Regions from separate parts of the Streptomyces sp. NPDC088762 genome, predicted to be linked through region 1. Evidence: riboswitches for the same ligand, from Rfam matches in the RefSeq annotation. Region 1 holds a riboswitch; each other region holds the start of a gene.

What was found. Region 1 has a riboswitch for cobalamin ahead of ACIP5M_RS16250 (prenyltransferase/squalene oxidase repeat-containing protein). Riboswitches for the same ligand answer to the same signal wherever they lie in the genome.
Region 2: linked by a shared signal. The riboswitch ahead of ACIP5M_RS19530 (ribonucleoside-diphosphate reductase subunit alpha) and the one ahead of ACIP5M_RS16250 (prenyltransferase/squalene oxidase repeat-containing protein) in region 1 are both predicted to bind cobalamin.
Region 3: linked by a shared signal. The riboswitch ahead of ACIP5M_RS18985 (energy-coupling factor ABC transporter permease) and the one ahead of ACIP5M_RS16250 (prenyltransferase/squalene oxidase repeat-containing protein) in region 1 are both predicted to bind cobalamin.

The regions. Positions count from the first base shown of each region.
Region 1 covers NZ_JBIVKT010000006.1:28,067-33,770, forward strand. Annotated here, with positions in the region: gene ACIP5M_RS16240 (hypothetical protein) at 1-416, opposite strand, end outside; gene ACIP5M_RS16245 (prenyltransferase/squalene oxidase repeat-containing protein) at 413-3,211, opposite strand; cobalamin riboswitch at 3,348-3,420, opposite strand; cobalamin riboswitch at 3,531-3,667, shown strand; gene ACIP5M_RS16250 (prenyltransferase/squalene oxidase repeat-containing protein) at 3,776-5,185, shown strand; gene ACIP5M_RS16255 (DUF4430 domain-containing protein) at 5,246-5,704, opposite strand, start outside.
Region 2 covers NZ_JBIVKT010000008.1:26,395-32,098, forward strand. Annotated here, with positions in the region: gene ACIP5M_RS19510 (carbon starvation CstA family protein) at 1-2,109, shown strand, start outside; gene ACIP5M_RS19515 (YbdD/YjiX family protein) at 2,106-2,300, shown strand; gene ACIP5M_RS19520 (Uma2 family endonuclease) at 2,352-2,936, opposite strand; gene ACIP5M_RS19525 (GNAT family N-acetyltransferase) at 3,015-3,527, shown strand; cobalamin riboswitch at 3,568-3,702, shown strand; gene ACIP5M_RS19530 (ribonucleoside-diphosphate reductase subunit alpha) at 3,844-5,704, shown strand, end outside.
Region 3 covers NZ_JBIVKT010000007.1:221,803-227,506, forward strand. Annotated here, with positions in the region: gene ACIP5M_RS18965 (PadR family transcriptional regulator) at 1-208, opposite strand, end outside; gene ACIP5M_RS18970 (energy-coupling factor ABC transporter ATP-binding protein) at 432-1,253, opposite strand; gene cbiQ (cobalt ECF transporter T component CbiQ) at 1,250-1,999, opposite strand; gene ACIP5M_RS18980 (energy-coupling factor ABC transporter substrate-binding protein) at 2,003-2,344, opposite strand; gene ACIP5M_RS18985 (energy-coupling factor ABC transporter permease) at 2,344-3,039, opposite strand; cobalamin riboswitch at 3,068-3,263, opposite strand; gene ACIP5M_RS18990 (flavodoxin family protein) at 3,524-4,237, shown strand; gene ACIP5M_RS18995 (hypothetical protein) at 4,251-4,775, opposite strand; gene ACIP5M_RS19000 (hypothetical protein) at 5,058-5,585, shown strand; gene ACIP5M_RS19005 (L-serine ammonia-lyase) at 5,664-5,704, opposite strand, start outside.

The DNA.
Region 1 (5,704 bases):
CTGTAGGTCCAGCTGTTCTGACCCGGGTCGGCGTGCCAGTACGACCAGTACGCGGAGGCGGGCGGGGTCAGGACGCAGTCGTCCTGCTCCGGCGTCGGGTACTGCTTGCCGCCCTGGTGCCCGCTGTAGCCGATGCGGCAGATAAAGGCCGGGCCGTCGTGACCGGTGCCGGTGGTGGCCCAGCCGCCTTGGTTGAGGAGTTCGTACCCGGTGGTGGGGGTCGTACCGCAGGAGCGGTAGACCGGCCCGCCCCAGTGACTGAAGTCCACGGCCAGGACGACCCCCGAAGAGGTGGTGCACTGGCCCATCGGCTGCGGGGCCGCACTGGCAGGTGACGTGGTGGCGGTCAGTGCGGCCAGGCCGAGCCCGGTTGCCGTGGCAAGGCGGCCCATGGTGCGTGCGAACCGGTTGCTCACTGGTGCGCCCCCTTGGTCGTGCGGCGGGTACGGGCGGCGCGCACGCATCCGTAGCCGAGAGCGGTGAGGAGTACGGCCGCCCCGCCGATGCCGATCACCTGCGTACCGGTGTGGGCGAGCCCGCCGCCCCCTCCCCCGTTGCCGCCGGATCCGCCGCCGTTCTCGCCGGGAGTGACGATCCTGGGAGTGGTCGGCGTGCCCGAGGGTCGGGCCGTCCCGGTGGGGGTGGGCTGCGGGGTGGTGCCGTCGAGGCTGCGGGTGAGGGTGCCGAAGGAGGTGCCAGTGGCGCCGCCGACGGCCTGGGTGGAGGCACGCAGGTCGGATCCGGGCTGGGCGTCCTTGGCGATGTTGAAGCCGCCGTCGGCGTTCTGCTGGGAGGTGAGGAAGGCGAGGGCCTTGGTGATCTGCGCCTTGTACTTGGTGCTGTCGAGGGACAGGCCCTGGACGGCCAGTGCGGCGGAGTTGACCGAGTTGCCGGAGGCCCCGGGGAAGCCGCCGTCGGGCTTCTGCTGGGTCGCGAGCCAGGCCAGGGCCTTGTCGACGGCCGCCTGGGACTGCTGGTCGGGCAGGAGGTCGAGGGCCATGGCAGCGATCGCCGTGGAGTCCACTTCCTCCGTGCTCGGCTCGCCGATCAGGCTGACCCAGCCGCCGGACGGCTGCTGGAGGCTCTTGAGGTAGGCGATCGGCTCGGCCGCTGCGGCGTTGTCGCCCGCCCGGACCTGGGCGATGACGCCCAAGGACTGGGAGAAGACGGAGGTGGCGTTGGTGTAGGCGCCCTTGTCGGCGCAGGAGCGATCCGGGGCCGGGGTCTTGGCCGGGCACACGGCCTTGGCGAGCGCGGTGATCAGGTCCTGGCCGCCGAAGTTGCGGGGGTCACGGCCGACAGCTTCGGCGAGCACCGCCGCCTTGCCGAGGGAGCCACCCCCCGCATACTTGGTCCCGATGTTGGTCCACTTGTCGAGGGTGCGGCCGGTGCCGTCCTTGCCGCCGTGGTCGAGGAAGTCGACGATCCCGCGCAGGGCCGCGTTGTCAGCACCGGTGGCGGCCAAGGCGTACGCGCCGTCGATGGTCAGGCCGAAGTCCGCGAAGCCGGTGCCGGCGGTGCTCTCGTAGTAGTGGCCCTGCATGAGCCGCTTGGGGTCGGTGAGGTAGGCCGATCCCTTCGTGAGGTCCGGGCCGCCGTCGGGTCGGGGCGTCGGGCCCGTTGTGGGGGTCGGGCCGGTGGTGGGACCGGTCGACGAGGGTGAGGGCTCCGGCTTCTTGGTGGTCAGCATGACCAGGTCGCTCTTGGCACCCGCAACGACGGCGGGCACGGTGGCGAACAGCAGCGGGTCGGTGCCGCCAGCCTCGAAGGCGAAGGCACCGCCCGGCAGCTGCTGCTTGGACAACCAGGAAACTGCCGCGTCCGCCCGGTCGGCGTCGCCGAGGTATCGCAGGGCCTGGGCGCCGAAACCCGTGGCGTACGCGCTGCCCACCGTGCCGTACGAGGCGGCGGGCAGGCCACCGTCCGCGAGCTGGACCTTCTTCAGGTACGCGCGTGCCTTGCCCACCGCCTCGTCGTGCCCGCCGGCCCGCTTCAGGGCGAGGGCGGCAAGGCCGGTGGCTCCGGGCTCGCTGTCGCACCAGTCGCCACGGCGGATGAGCATGCTGGTGAAGCCGCCGTCCTCGCACTGCATGTCGGTTAGCCGTGCCACCGCGTCGGCCGGGGGCCGCACGTCGGCGCCGAGCAGGGCGATGACGGCCAGGGCCTGGCCCTCGGCCTGGCCCGTGGTGGTGGGGAAGTCGCCCTTCACGGTGCAGCCGGGGGCGGGTGCGGGGGCATCAGAGCCGCTGGCGCAGAAGTACTTGACGAGGTCACCCAGGAGGTCGTGGCCTGCGAACGCGCGCGGGTCGCCGCCGGTCGCCTCTGCCACAAGGGCGAGCCTGGCCGCGGCAGCAGTCTCCGGTGACTGGTCCTTGCCGGTCGGGTAGGCGTAGGCATCGGTGTGCTCCGGCCGGGCGAGGAAGGAGGCCGCCTTGGCGGCCACGGGGCTCTTCGCATCGGCCGCGGCGAGGGCGAGGGCGGACTCGGCGGTCAGGAGGTAGTTGGGCGTGGTGGAGCCCTCGTCGACGATCCGTTCGCCGTCCTTCAACTGGCCGGTGATCCAGCGGGTGGCCGCCGCCACGTCGACGGCGCCGGGCGGGACGACGGGGCCGGTGGGTTCGGTCGGCTTGGGCGAGGCCCCGCCGCCGGCGCGGACGTCGTTCGGGGTGAAGGTCGGCTTGCCGGTGCTGCCGCCGACGTCCGTTCCGCCGAAGACCCAGGCGTCCACGTCGCCCGGCTTGGGGGTGCGGGCCATCGCGCCGAGCGGGCTGTAGGTCCAGTTCTTCTGCCCCGGAGAGGCGATCCAGTAGGACCAGTAGGCGGATGCCTGCGGGGTCAGCTCGCAGGGTTCCTTGTCCGGGGTTGGGTACTGCGTACCGGAGTTGAATGCTCCGAAGCCGATCCGGCAGACAAAGCCCGGGCCGTCGTGGACCGTGCCCGTTGTGCTGAACCCTGCTTCATGGAGCAGTTCGTAGCCGGTGGTCGGCGTCGCGTCACAGCCGCGCTCCACCTTGCCACCGAACGGGCCGAAGTCGACGGCCACGATCGCGCCGACCGTCGCCGTGCAGTCCTTCACCGGATCGGCGCTCGCCGTGGTAGCCGGCGTGAGGAAGGCGATGATGCCGCCGGATACGAGGAGGACGACCGCCATCAGGGACAGCAGCCTCTGTCTGGTGCTCGTGTGCCGGATCGGCCGGTGTTCGGTCTCCACCCGCTGCCCCCTCGTCCGTGCCGGGCGGGCGTACGGCGGGGTACGTGGCGAAACGCCCCGTGCGCGAGCGCGCAGGGGCGGTGACGACCACGCCGCAGTCCACGACGGCGTTCTTCGTTCGGTGTCCCGGGCCACAGGCAATCCGGCTCGCCCGGGACGGGTGCCGGGCCTACGGTTGCGGGTCAGCGCCGGAATTCGACCGGCTTCCCCTGGGGCTGAGTACGTATCAGCCGTCATGGAACACGGCTGCGACAACGCCGTCAAGGTGGGCTGCGTCTCATCAACTGGGGGCTGTTGGCCCAGGGTTGCCGCACGCTGGCGGACCCTTGATCACTCGGGTAGCGTCCTGGGCGCCACATGGGGGAATCCGGTGAGAATCCGGGGCTGACGCGCAGCGGTGTGGCACGGCAGACGCCGTGCCGAGCCCGAATGCCCGTGCGGTGACGAAGCATCAGGAAGCCGTACCACGCGTTCCGGACGGCGGCCCCTCCCCCGGTCGCGCCGTCGTACGGCCTGCCATCAGGGACGAGGTCGGTCGGCGTCCGCCGATTCCAGGAGCAGGCCATGAACCGTTCCCGTACCTCCCGCCGTCTCGCGCTCGCGGCGCCCGCCGCACTCGGGGCCCTCGCGCTCACCGTCCTGCCCGCCTTCGCGACGTCGACTCCGGCGCAGATCGCCACGTCCAAGACCAACGGTGTGGCGTACCTCAAGTCCCTTCAAGCAGCGGACGGTTCGTACGCCGGGTCCGGACTGTCCAACGAGTGGGCGTTCAGCGCGTTCGCCGCCGCGGGCACGGCGGTCGTCGACGTCGCCCCGGGCGGGGACACGACAAAGAACGCGCGGACCGTCTACCGCAACCTGCTCTCCACGGCGAGCTGGCCCTCGGCCTCCCCGGTCGTCACCGACTACGAGCGCGGCACGCTGAACGCCTACGCGGCCGGCATCGACCCGGCCCGGATCTCCGCCTCGCGCAACCTCATCGCGAACATCTACTCCTACTGGCAGACCGCCGAGCCGGGCTACTTCGGTCCCTCCTCCAACTTCAACGGCACCGTCTTCGCCGCCCTCGCCCTCGGCGCCAAGACCCAGGCCGGCGGCGCCCGAGTGCCCCAGTCGCTCACCGACTCCCTCGTCGCCCGCATCCGCGCCAACCAGCACAATGACGGCGGCTGGCAGTACAGCAAGGCCGAGGGCAACCCGACTGCCCTCGCCACCGCCGGTGACATCGACATGACCGGCGCCGCCATGGCCGCTCTGTGCGCCTCCGGCGTCCCCAACACCGACACCGACGTGGTCCAGGCGAAGAACTTCCTCAAGAGCAAGCTCGTCACCACCTCGGGCGCCTTCAACTCGATGTACGGCGTCAACACCAGCTCCAACGGCTGGGCGGTAGCCGGCCTCAACGCCTGCGGTATCAACCCCCAGACCGGCGACTTCCTCACCACCGCCGGGAAGACCCCGATCGACTTCCTCATCGCCAACCAGTACAACCCCGGCGGTGGCTTCAAGTACAAGCCCAGCGACACGGCCCCGTCCGCCTACGCCTCCATCGACTCGCTCCGGGCGGTCGCCGGCGGTGGCTTCACCTCCGCCCCGCCCGTCCCGGTGACCCCCGGGGCGCCGCAGTGGGTCGCGCAGTCGGCGTTCACCGCAGGTACGGCCACCAAGCTGGCACTTACCGTCGACGACGGTGCGGGCAACCTGAAGGTCTGCTCGGTCTCCTTCACGCCGACCGGCACGACCAGCACCCTCGGCGACGTCCTGAACTCCGCGATCGGCTCCGCCACCCCGTCGGGCTGCGTCACGAGCGTCACCCCGTCCTCCGGTACCGGCACCATCACGGCCGTCAACGGCAAGGCCAACAGCGGCTCCAACACCTGGAAGGTGAGCGTGGACGGTTCCGCGTTCGCCGGCGCCACCCGCGACAAGGTGATCAACGTAGGTGACACCATCGCGCTGCGCTGGGGCGCCTGATCCATATGCCGGGCGGGGTCCGCGGCTGCGCACCCCGCCCGCCAGTGCGACGCGTTCGGATCAGAAGGACGTCCAGACGAACGACACCTGGTCGCCGGCGTTCAGCTTGAACTGGCAGCCGCCGACCGGGGTGGGCGTGCCATTGACGGATATGTTCCAGTAGGCGGAGCCGCCGCCGCTGACGTTCTTGATGGTGTCGACGGAGAAGTCGTCGAACGAGGCGTACCAGGTGCCGTCCCAAGCGAAGTAGTTGAGACGGGCGGCGTCGTCCAGGGCCGCGGTCGGGGTGGGAACCTTGCTCGGGTTCGCCCCGCCGTTGGTCCCGTCGCACTTGTGCGTGCCGCCGGTGGCGGTGGTCACGTCATGACCCTTGGTCGTGATCTTGCCCTGGAACAGCAGGCCGTCGGGGCCCTGCACCGTGAGATTGACCTTGACAGGGACGTTGGTGTTCACCGGCTTGGCGTGGGCGACGGCCGGGACGGCGGTGAGGCCGGTGAGGGCGAGGCCCAGGGCGGCCGT
Region 2 (5,704 bases), on a different contig from region 1:
GCCCTCGGCTGGGGCGTCCTGGCCCTCTCGCGCGGCGAGGAGATCTCGGCCGCCTGGCTGCTCGCCGCCGCGCTGGGCTCGTACGCCATCGGCTACCGCTTCTACGCGCGCTTCATCGCCCACCGCGTCCTGAAGGTGGACAAGACCCGGGCCACCCCCGCGGAACGCCTTGACAACGGTGTCGACTTCCACCCCACCGACCGGCGGGTGCTCTTCGGCCACCACTTCGCCGCCGTCGCCGGCGCCGGCCCGCTCGTCGGACCCGTGCTCGCCGCGCAGATGGGCTACCTGCCGGGCACCATCTGGATCGTCGCCGGCGTGATCTTCGCGGGCGCCGTCCAGGACATGGTCACGCTGTTCTTCTCCACCCGCCGCGACGGGCGTTCGCTCGGCCAGATGGCGCGGGACGAGATCGGCCCGGTCGGCGGAGTCGCCGCCCTGCTCGCCGTGTTCACCATCATGATCATCCTGCTGGCGGTGCTCGGGCTGGTCATCGTCAACGCCCTGGCGCACTCCCCGTGGGGCGTCTTCTCCATCGGCATGACCATCCCGATCGCCCTCTTCATGGGCTTCTACCTGCGCGTCCTGCGGCCGGGCCGGGTCACCGAGGTCTCCGCCATCGGCGTTGCGCTGCTGCTGCTCGCCATCGTCGCGGGCGGCTGGGTCGCCGAGTCCTCGCTGGCTTCCACCTTCACCCTGGAGAAGGAGACGCTGGTCCTCTGGATGATCGGCTACGGCTTCATCGCCTCGGTGCTGCCGGTGTGGATGCTGCTCGCTCCCCGCGACTACCTCTCCACCTTCATGAAGGTCGGCACCATCGGGCTGATGGCGGTGGGCGTGGTCATCGCCATGCCGACCCTGAAGATGCCCGCGGTCACCGACTTCGCGGCCCGCGGCGACGGCCCGGTCTTCGCCGGGTCGATGTTCCCGTTTGTCTTTATCACGATCGCGTGCGGGGCCCTGTCCGGCTTCCACTCGCTGGTCTCGTCGGGCACCACCCCGAAGATGATCCAGAAGGAGACCCAGGTCCGGGTCATCGGCTACGGCGCGATGCTCACCGAGTCGTTCGTCGCCATCATGGCGATGATCGCGGCCACCATCATCGAACCCGGCCTGTTCTTCGCGGTGAACTCCCCCGGCGGCGTCATCGGCACCACGGTCCAGACGGCCTCGGAGGCGGTCACCCACTTCGGCTTCGCCATCAGCCCGGAGGCCCTCGCGCAGGCCGCGAAGGACGTCGAGGAAGCGAGCCTGCTCTCCCGTACCGGTGGCGCGCCCACGTTCGCACTCGGAATGTCGGAGATCTTCTCGTCCGTGATCGGCGGCGCGGGAATGAAGGCCTTCTGGTACCACTTCGCCATCATGTTCGAGGCGCTGTTCATCTTGACGACCGTCGACGCCGGCACCCGCGTCGGACGGTTCATGCTCCAGGACACCCTCGGCAACGTGCACAAGTCGTTCAAGAACGTCAGCTGGAAGCCTGGCGTGTGGCTGGCCAGCGCCCTCGTCGTCGGCGGCTGGGGCTACTTCCTGTGGGTCGGCATCAAGGACCCGCTGGGCGGCATCAACCAGCTCTTCCCGCTGTTCGGCATCGCGAACCAGCTGCTCGCGGCGGTGGCCCTGGCCGTCTGCACCACCCTGCTCGTCAAGTCCGGCCGGCTGAAGTGGGCCTGGGTGACGGGTGTTCCCCTGGCATGGGACGTGGCCGTCACGCTCACGGCGAGCTACCAGAAGATCTTCTCGGAGGACGTGAAGGTCGGCTTCTTCGCGCAGCGCGACAAGTACCAGGGCGGGATCGACGCGGGCAAGGTGCTGCCGCCCGCGAAGAACATGGACGACATGCACACCGTGGTCACCAACGCCACGGTGGACGGCGCGCTGTCGGCGCTGTTCGCCATCCTGATCGTCATCGTGCTGGCCGACGCGGCCCGGACCTGCCTCAAGGCCATCAGCAGCCCGGAGTCCGTGAAGCTCTCCGAGGTCCCGTGGACCGAGTCCAAGATCATCGCTCCGGCCGGGCTGATCCCGACCGCGCAGGAGAAGGCGGAACTCGCCGCGGCGGGCCTGGACTCGGGCGGTGGACGGGTCAAGGAACCGGCGGCGTCATGAGCCTGCGCGGCGCACTGGCGCGGGCCCGGTACTACGTACGGGAGTTCTCGGGCGAGGCGGCCTACGACCGGTACGTCGCCCACGCCCGTTCCCACGACCCGGACGCGGAGGTCCCGAGCCGCCGGGAGTTCGAACGGGCCCGCACCGACGCCCGCGAGGCGGACCCCCGCGAGGGCTTCCGCTGCTGCTGAGCACCATCCATACCGAAGGCCCCGCCGCTGCACGCGGCGGGGCCTTCGGGTTCAGCGCACCCAGTCCTTGAGGACTTCGGTCTGGAGGGTGATGCCGACGAGGTCGGGCAGTTCGACGTCCTTGCCGTACGGCACGGTGTGAACCAGTTGGTACCGCTGCCCGTTCGGTTCGCTGTAGACGGAGACCTCGCACTTGTGCCGGTCGATCAGCAGGTACACCGGGATCCCGGTCTCGGCGTAGGCTCGGGGCTTCTCGACGCGGTCGCGCCGGTGGGTATCGGAGTCCCAGGATGGCACCTCGACCGCCATGAGGATGGGGGCGGGGTCCACCCAGTCTCCCTGGCCGGCGAACGCCTTGGAAGGCGCCAGCACCGCGTCCGGAATGGCCCGTCCTTCCCGGTACTCCTGGGCCTTGATCCCCTGCCCCCCGTGCAACCAGAGCTCCGGCCGGTACTGCATGCAGATCCGCGTGAGCCACTGGATGATCATCTGGTGGTCGCCGTCCGGCATGGCCTTGCTCCTGATTACCCCGTCGATGAATTCAAGCCGCGTCCCCTCCCGCTCGCGGGCCGCTATCCGCGCCACGGCCTCGAAGTCCTCGGTCAACATGTGGGGCCGGTAGGGCATCACGGTCATGCCTCGCTCACCTTCTTCGACGGTGCTGTCTCCGACGGTAGCGCCGGACCCTGACACCCGTCCGGCACACTCGGCCGCATGGACATCGTGATCAGAACAGCCGTACCCGACGACTACGCCGAGCTGGGCGACATCACCGCGCAGGCCTACCTCGACGACGGGCTCCTGGACCACAACGAGGACGACTCCTACGAGCGGGCGCTGCGCGACGTCGCCGGCCGGGCCGCCGACGCCGAGGTGCTCGTCGCCACGCTGGACGGCGTACTGCTGGGCGGTGTGACCTTCGCCCCGCCCGGCAGCCGCATGGCCGACATCGCCGGGCCCGGCGAGGCCGAATTCCGGATGCTTGCGGTGGCACGTGCCGGTCGCGGCCGGGGCGTCGGCGAGGCCCTGGTGCGGGCCTGCGTCCAGCGGGCGCAGGCCATCGAGGGCGTGACCCGCCTGGTGCTCTCCACCCAGGCCCAGAGCCCCGCCGCGCACCGGATCTACGAACGGCTGGGCTTCGCACGGACCCCCGAGCGGGACTGGTCGCCCGTCCCCACGGTGCCGTTGCTGACCTACGCGATGCAGCTGGGAGTACCGAACCAGTAGCGGGCCGACACAACATGTGGGGGGTCGCGCGTCAACCGCCCCCCACATGTATGCTCATGGCTGCTGTCGCCGCAGGGGAATCCGGTGCGAATCCGGAACTGTCCCGCAACGGTATGAAGTACACCCATGGGTGCACACGCAAGTCCGAAGACCTGCCGACAGCGCGCCCGGCTCGACCGAACCGGGTGCCGACACGTCCGGGCCTCGCGGTTGGGCCGGTGGACGCCATGCGGTGTACGCGCCTTCGGCACGCCCGCATGCGCCTCCCCGCGCCCTGCCCGCCGACGGCCGGGCCGAGCGAGGGAGAGCTCCCGCCGTGACCATCGCGCCTTCCGCACCGCGCGCCGAGTCCGCTTCTGGCGACACCACCGAAGGCCCGGGGGCCACGCTGCTGCGTACCCTCACCGAGCTGACGGCCGACCTCCCCGACACCGACCCCGGCCGGGTCGCCGCCGCCGCGCTGCGCGGCCGCAGCTCCGCCGCCGACGAGGCCGAGCTGCGCGGGCTGGCCACGGAGGCCGCCGCCGGTCTGATCTCCGAGGACCCGGCCTACTCCAGGCTCGCCGCCCGGCTGCTGACGCTGGCCGTGCGGGACGAGGCCGCCGGCCAGGGCTCCACCTCCTTCTCGGCCTCCGTCGAGGTCGGCCACCGCGAGGGGCTCATCGCCGACCGCACGGCCGCGTTCGTACGGGCCCACGCGAGCCGCCTGGACTCGCTGGTGGAGCACTCCCTCGCGGAGGGCGCCGACGACCGCTTCGGCTTCTTCGGCCTGCGCACCCTGCACAGCCGCTACCTGCTGCGCCACCCGATCACCCGCCAGGTCATCGAGACCCCGCAGTACTTCATGCTGCGCGTGGCCTGCGGTCTCGCCGCGGACGAGTCCGTCGGGGCCGTCGAGGAAGTGGCCTCGCTGTACCGGCTGATGAGCCGCCTCGACTACCTGCCGTCCTCCCCCACGCTCTTCAACTCCGGCACCCGGCACCCGCAGATGTCCTCCTGCTACCTGCTGGACTCCCCGCTGGACGAGCTCGACTCGATCTACGACCGCTACCACCAGGTGGCCCGGCTCTCCAAGCACGCGGGCGGCATCGGCCTCTCGTACTCCCGCATCCGCGCCCGTGGTTCGCTGATCCGCGGCACCAACGGCCACTCCAACGGCATCGTCCCGTTCCTGAAGACCCTCGACGCCTCCGTCGCCGCCGTGAACCAGGGCGGCCGCCGCAAGGGCGCCGCCGCCGTCTACCTGGAGACCTGGCACGCGGACATCGAGGAGTTCCTGGAGCTCCGCGACAACACCGGTGAGGACCAGCGCCGTACGCACAACCTGAACCTCGCCCACTGGGTGCCGGACGAGTTCATGCGCCGCGTGAACGCCGACGCCGAGTGGTCCCTCTTCTCCCCGGCCGACGTGCCCGAGCTGGTGGACCTGTGGGGCGACGCGTTCGACGCCGCCTACCGCAAGGCCGAGGCGGACGGCCTGGCCCGCAAGACCATGCCCGCCCGCGACCTGTACGGCCGGATGATGCGCACCCTCGCGCAGACCGGCCAGGGCTGGATGACCTTCAAGGACGCCTCCAACCGCACGGCGAACCAGACCGCCGAGCCGGGCACGGTCGTGCACTCCTCGAACCTGTGCACCGAGATCATCGAGGTCACCAACGACGGCGAGACGGCCGTCTGCAACCTCGGTTCGGTCAACCTGGGCGCTTTCGTCGTGGACGGCGAGATCGACTGGGAGCGCCTCGACGAGACCGTCCGCACCGCCGTCACCTTCCTCGACCGCGTGGTGGACATCAACTTCTACCCGACCGAGCAGGCGGGCCGTTCCAACGCCCGCTGGCGCCCGGTGGGCCTGGGCGCCATGGGCCTCCAGGACGTCTTCTTCAAGCTGAAGCTGCCCTTCGACTCCCCCGAGGCGAAGGCCCTGTCCACCAAGCTCTCCGAGCGCATCATGCTGGCCGCGTACGAGGCCTCCTGCGACCTCGCCGAGCGCAGCGGCCCGCTGCCGGCCTGGGAGCAGACCCGCACCGCCCGCGGTGTCCTGCACCCGGACCACTACGAGGTCGAGCTGAACTGGCCCGAGCGCTGGGAGGCGCTGCGCGCCCGCGTCGCGAAGAGCGGCATGCGCAACTCGCTGCTCCTCGCCATCGCCCCGACGGCGACGATCGCCTCGATCG
Region 3 (5,704 bases), on a different contig from region 1:
CGTACTCCTTCTTCTGCCCGCGGACGGGGGCGTCGGTCGGGAGCGCGCGGATCAGGCCGGAGTCTTCGAGGCGGCCGAGCTCGCGGTAGATCTGCTGGTGCGTCGCGGACCAGAAGTATCCGATGGACTTGTCGAACCGCCGGGTCAGCTCCAGCCCGGACGAGGGCTTCTCGAGCAGGGCGGTGAGGATGGCGTGCGGCAGGGACATGCCGCCATCCTAGGTTTGCGGGGCCCTGCCGCCTGCCGCCTGCCGCTGCGCGGGGGCTTCCCCACCCCGCCCCTTCCCGAAACCGGGGGCTCCGCCCCCGGCCCCCGCCCCGGGGCTCCGCCCCGGACCCGGGCGGGGGCTCCGCCCCCGAACCCCCGCGCCTCAAACGCCGGCGGGGCTGGAATTGCGCTCCGCGCATCGGGGCCCGGGGCCCGGGGGTCGGTTACCGCCAGGTGGTCAGGGAGTCCGGGGTTCGGGGGCCCGGGGCGTTCGCGGTGAGGAAGCCGTGGGTGCGGAGGAAGGACGTGACCGCCGGGGCCCACGCCTGGCGCAGGCCCGCCGAGGACAGGAGTTCGGGGTCCGCGAGGAGGGACCCAGCCGGCCCGGTCCGGATGCCCGACGGGGTCAGGACCGCCGCGTCGTCGGCCCAGCGGACCGCCAGCTCCACGTCGTGGGTGGCCATCACCACCGTGGTCCCGGCCGACCGCAGCCCGGCCAGCACGTCCAGCAGCCGTTCCTGCCCGTCGGGGTCCAGCCCGGCCGTCGGCTCGTCCAGGATCAGCACCCGCGGAGCCATCGCCACCGCCCCCGCGATCGCCGCCCGCTTGCGCTGCCCGTAGGAGAGCAGGTGCGTCGGCCGGTCCCGCAGCGCCGTAATGTCCAGCGCCGACAAGGCCGATTCCACGCGCTCGCGGACCTCCGCCACCGGCAGGCCGAGGTTCATGGGGCCGAAGGACACGTCCTGTTCCACCGAGGCCGCGAACAGCTGGTCGTCCGGGTCCTGGACCACCAGCTGCACCGCCGTCCGCAGCCGGGTCAGGCCGGCCCGGTCGTGGGCCACCACCTCCCCGTCCAGGCGCAGCGCGCCCGAGCCCGGCCGCAGCCCCCCGCTCAGAAGCCGCATCAGCGTGGTCTTGCCGCTGCCGTTGCGGCCCAGCAGGACCAGCGCCCGGCCCTCGGCGATCCCGAAGTCCACCCCGGACAGCACGGCGGGCCCGTCCTCGTACGCGTAGCCCGCGCCCACCAATTCCACCAACGGCCTCACAGGTACAGCTCCTTCAGTACGAGGGTCACGGCCACCAGGGCCGCCAGCAGCGCGCCGGACGTGGCCAGGAACCGCCAGGACAGTGCCGCGTCCGGTACGAGCACCCGCAGCGTGCCGTCGTAGCCGCGCCCGGCCAGGCCCGTCTGGAGCCGGGCCGCGCGGTCGAAGGCCCGTACGAAGGAGGTCGCGGCGAGCCCGGCCAGCGAACGCCACGCCGCGGCCCGCCCGGTGGTGCCCAGGCGGGCCGCCTGCGCCTGGCGTACGCGGGCGAGGGAGTCGAGCAGCAGGAAGCCGATCCGGTACATGACCAGGGCCACGTCCACCACCGGGGCCGGCACCCCCGCCCGGACCAGCCGCGGCAGCACGTCCGAGACGGGGGTGGTGAAGGCGAACAGCAGCACGCCCAGCGAGGCCGCCGAGGTGCGCAGCAGCAGCTCCGCGGCCTGCCGGGGCCCGTCGGGGGCCAGTGCGACGAACCCGTCGGGCCCGCCCACCGCGAACAGCAGCGGCAGCGCCCCGGTGAAGCAGAAGCCGAGCGGGATCCGGAAGGCCCGCCACAGCTGCCGCCCGGCCACCCCGGCGGGCCCGAGGAGCACGGCCAGGGTGGCGGCGGCGACCAGCGGCCCGCCCGGCCACGGAGGCAGGCACACCGCGGTGACGGTCAGCCCGATCCCCAGCAGGGCCTTCTCCAGCGGGTGGCGGCGGCGCCAGCGGCTGCTGTGGGCGGCCGCGTCGATCGGCAGCACCGCCTACGACTCCGCGGGGGACGGCGCCGCGGCGGCCGCTGCTGCCGCCGCCGCGCCCTGGCGGCGGCCCCTGCGGACGCCGAAGTAGTACGCGAGCACGCCCGCGCCCAGGGCCGCCTGGAGGGCGAACAGCGCCGACTCGATCTCCGCGGAGGGGGGTTCGTACAGCGGCGAGAACCACGGCTCGTAGTCCGGCTTCAGCTCGGTGATGGCCGATTCGGCCTGCCCGTCGGCGCCGGTGAAGGGCTCCTCCTTGCCCTCGCCCAGCCCCAGCGCGAGCGGGAGCACGGCCAGCGCCGCGACGAGGAGCAGCAGCAGGGTGTTGATCTTTGCGTTCCTGGACATCAGACCGTCGCCTCCTGCTTCGACGTACCCGGGGTGAGCTTGGCGACGCCCAGCCGGACCAGGTCCGACTTGCTCGACTGCATCAGCAGCCGCATCACGAGCACGGTCAGCAGGCCTTCGCTGACCGCGAGCGGGATCTGGGTGAGCGCGAAGATCTCGCCGAACTTCAGGAGCGAGCCGGTGAATCCGGTGGCCGCGTCGGGGAAGGCCAGCGCCAGCTGGACGGAGGTGACGCAGTAGGTGACCAGGTCGGCGAAGAAGGCGCCGAAGAACACGGTGACCAGCAGCGGCACACCGGCCTTGCGCAGCAGCCGGTAGATCCCGTAGCCCGCCCAGGGGCCGGCGATCGCCATCGAGAAGACGTTGGCGCCCAGGGTGGTGAGCCCGCCGTGTGCCAGCAGCAGCGCCTGGAAGAGCAGGGTGATGGTGCCGAGGACGGCCATGATCGGCGGCCGGAAGAGGATCGCCCCCAGCCCCGTGCCGGTGGGGTGGGAACAGCTGCCCGTCACGGAAGGGATCTTCAGCGCGGACAGTACGAAAGTGAACGCCCCGGACGCTCCGAGCAGCAGCGTGCTCTCCGGATTGGCCTTCACCTCGCGGGTGAGGGCGCGCACGCCGTGGACGACGAACGGAGCGGACGCGGCGCCCCAGGCGACCGCGTGCAAGGGGGGCAGGAAGCCCTCGGCTATATGCATGAGTGGGGAGACCTCTCCAGCACCTCGTGGATGGACGACGCGCCCTGGCCGGTCTCCTGGCTCACGGGTCTTGATGCCCGGACTCCGCCTTCCCGGGGCCGTGCGGTCTCCCGCGCGGGCCCAGTGGCTTCCCGCAAGAATGGAGCCGGACTTCCCGATCACAGTGGCGAGGGCCGCACCGGTTTCCCACCGGTTTCCCGAACACCAAGGCCCGATGACCCTAGTCGGCCGCGCGGACCGGTAACAACCCGCCCCAAACGCGCCGAACGGTGGCCGGATTCCACTTAATGGTCACTCCGCGGAATCACCGTGCCGCCTTCGGCACCAACGGCCCCCTCCGGAGCGGGAGTTCCCCCTGTCCGTGACTGCCCGGAACCGGCTGTCGCGCACCGCCGCGCTGTTCCGTACGGGCGCGCCCGCAGACGCGCACCCGTACGGGCGCGGCCCGGTGGCGGCGCGGCCCCGCCGCGCACAGGCTGGGGGCGTGGCTGCCGACTACTCGTACCCGGACCTGACCGCCCTCTACGTGAACTGCACGCTCAAGCGCTCGCCGGAGCCCAGCAACACCGAGGGGCTGATCGACAGGAGCCGCGCGGTCATGGAGTCGGCCGGCGTCCGGACCTCGCTCATCCGCGCCGTCGACCACGACATCGCGACGGGCGTCTGGCCGGACATGACCGAGCACGGCTGGGAGAGCGACCAGTGGCCCGTCCTCTACAGCCAGGTCATGGACGCCGACATCCTCGTGCTGTGCGGCCCGATCTGGCTCGGCGACAACAGCTCCGTGATGAAGCAGGTCATCGAGCGGCTTTACGCCTGCTCCTCGCTCCTGAACGAGCAGGGCCAGTACGCCTACTACGGGCGCGTCGGCGGCGCCCTGATCACCGGCAACGAGGACGGCGTCAAGCACTGCGCCATGAACGTCCTCTACAGCCTCCAGCACCTCGGCTACGCGATCCCGCCGCAGGCCGACGCCGGCTGGATCGGCGAGGCCGGACCCGGGCCCTCCTACCTCGACCCGGGCTCGGGCGGCCCCGAGAACGACTTCACCAACCGGAACACCACCTTCATGTCATGGAACCTCATGCACCTGGCCGCCCTCCTCAAGCGGTCGGGCGGGATCCCGGCCCACGGCAACCAGCGCTCGCTGTGGGACGCCGGCTGCCGTTTCGACTTCCCCAACCCCGAGCACCGCTGAGCCGTCCGGCCCCTCAGCAGCAGACGTTCCGGTGCGCGACGTCCAGGACGAACCGCTCCGGGTGGTGCAGCTTGTGGGTGCTGAAGGCCGGCTTGGACCCGAAGGCGGCGCCGAAGGTGACGTACCCCTCGAAGTCGCCGGTGAGGGCGAGACCCTTGAGCCGGGGCAGATCGATCGTGATGAGCTTCGGCCCGCGGTAGACGCTCCTGCCGTCGTCATCGTGAGCGGCGGCGGGATGCAGGCGGATCTGCAGGAAGAACGCCCCGGCGAGCGGGACGGGCTTGCCGGACCCGTCGTAGACGAGCCGGGAGACGGGGGTGACGGTGACCGGGGGAACGTGTCCCCGCAGGTCGATGACGATCCGGTCGTACGTGCAGTGTCCGCCCCAGCGGGCATTGACGACGAGCGGGGTCCGGGTGGTGCGGGCGCGGCTGTCGGTGGCGCCGGCCGTGGCGGCCGGAGCGGCGAGCGCGATCCCGGCGGTGAGCAGAACGCCCGTGGCCAGGGCGGTGACCTGCCGGCGGCGTGGGTGGTTCATGACGTCCCCTCGATTCTCGAGAGACGGGGACTGGTGTCACCATCTAGGACATTCCCGGCACACCCGTTGGTTGCACCCCGCGCGGACGGGTTGGCCGCGGGCGGTGGGGGAAGTGGGCGATCGCCGGTACGGGCCGCCGTCGAGGTGGCAGTGTGGGCGGGTGGGAAGCGGCCGTGCCACAGGGGAGAGCAGACGCCTCGTCTCAGATCGTCACGTCATGTCCTGGGCGCCCTCGTCCTCGCCCTGGCGGTCGCCGGGTGCGGTGACGGGGAGGAGCGGGAGGTGTCGCAGGAGGGGAAGGGCGGCTACCCGTGGGTGGCCACGGATGAGATCTGCAACGACATGCCGTACGGGAAGCTGGCGGATCCGCTCGGGGCGCGGCAGGAGGTCGCGGACCGCGCCGGGCGGTCCGGAGGGGGTGCGCCCGGGTTCACGTGCGTACAGCCGCTCGTCGAGACGGGCCCGGCCACGTGGAAGAACGTGAAGGTGGAGCTGGACTTCGCCTTCACCGAGAGCGTCGACTTCGCCAAGGACATCCACGCCAAGGACCGGGAGAACGTCGGCAAGGACATCGCGGACAGCGGTCTCGTCCCCGTGGAGAAGGTCGGGAAGGAGGCCTTCCGGTTCGGCTACGACAAGCCGGCCGACCTGCGGCAGGTACGGGAGCTCCACGTCCGGGACAGCAACCTGCTGTTCGACGTGACCGTGACCGCCGAGGCGCACACCCCTCCCACCCCCGAGAGCCTCAAGGCGCTGGACGCGGCCGTGGACGGCTTCGCCAGGGCGTGCCTCAAGGAGCTCCGGAAGTAGCCCCGGGATGCGGCGGGGGCCCGGCGCGCGCCGGGCCCCCGCGTAGTACCACCGCCTACGACCACCGCGCGAGCGGCGTCAGCACTCGATGACGTTGACCGCGAGACCGCCGCGGGCGG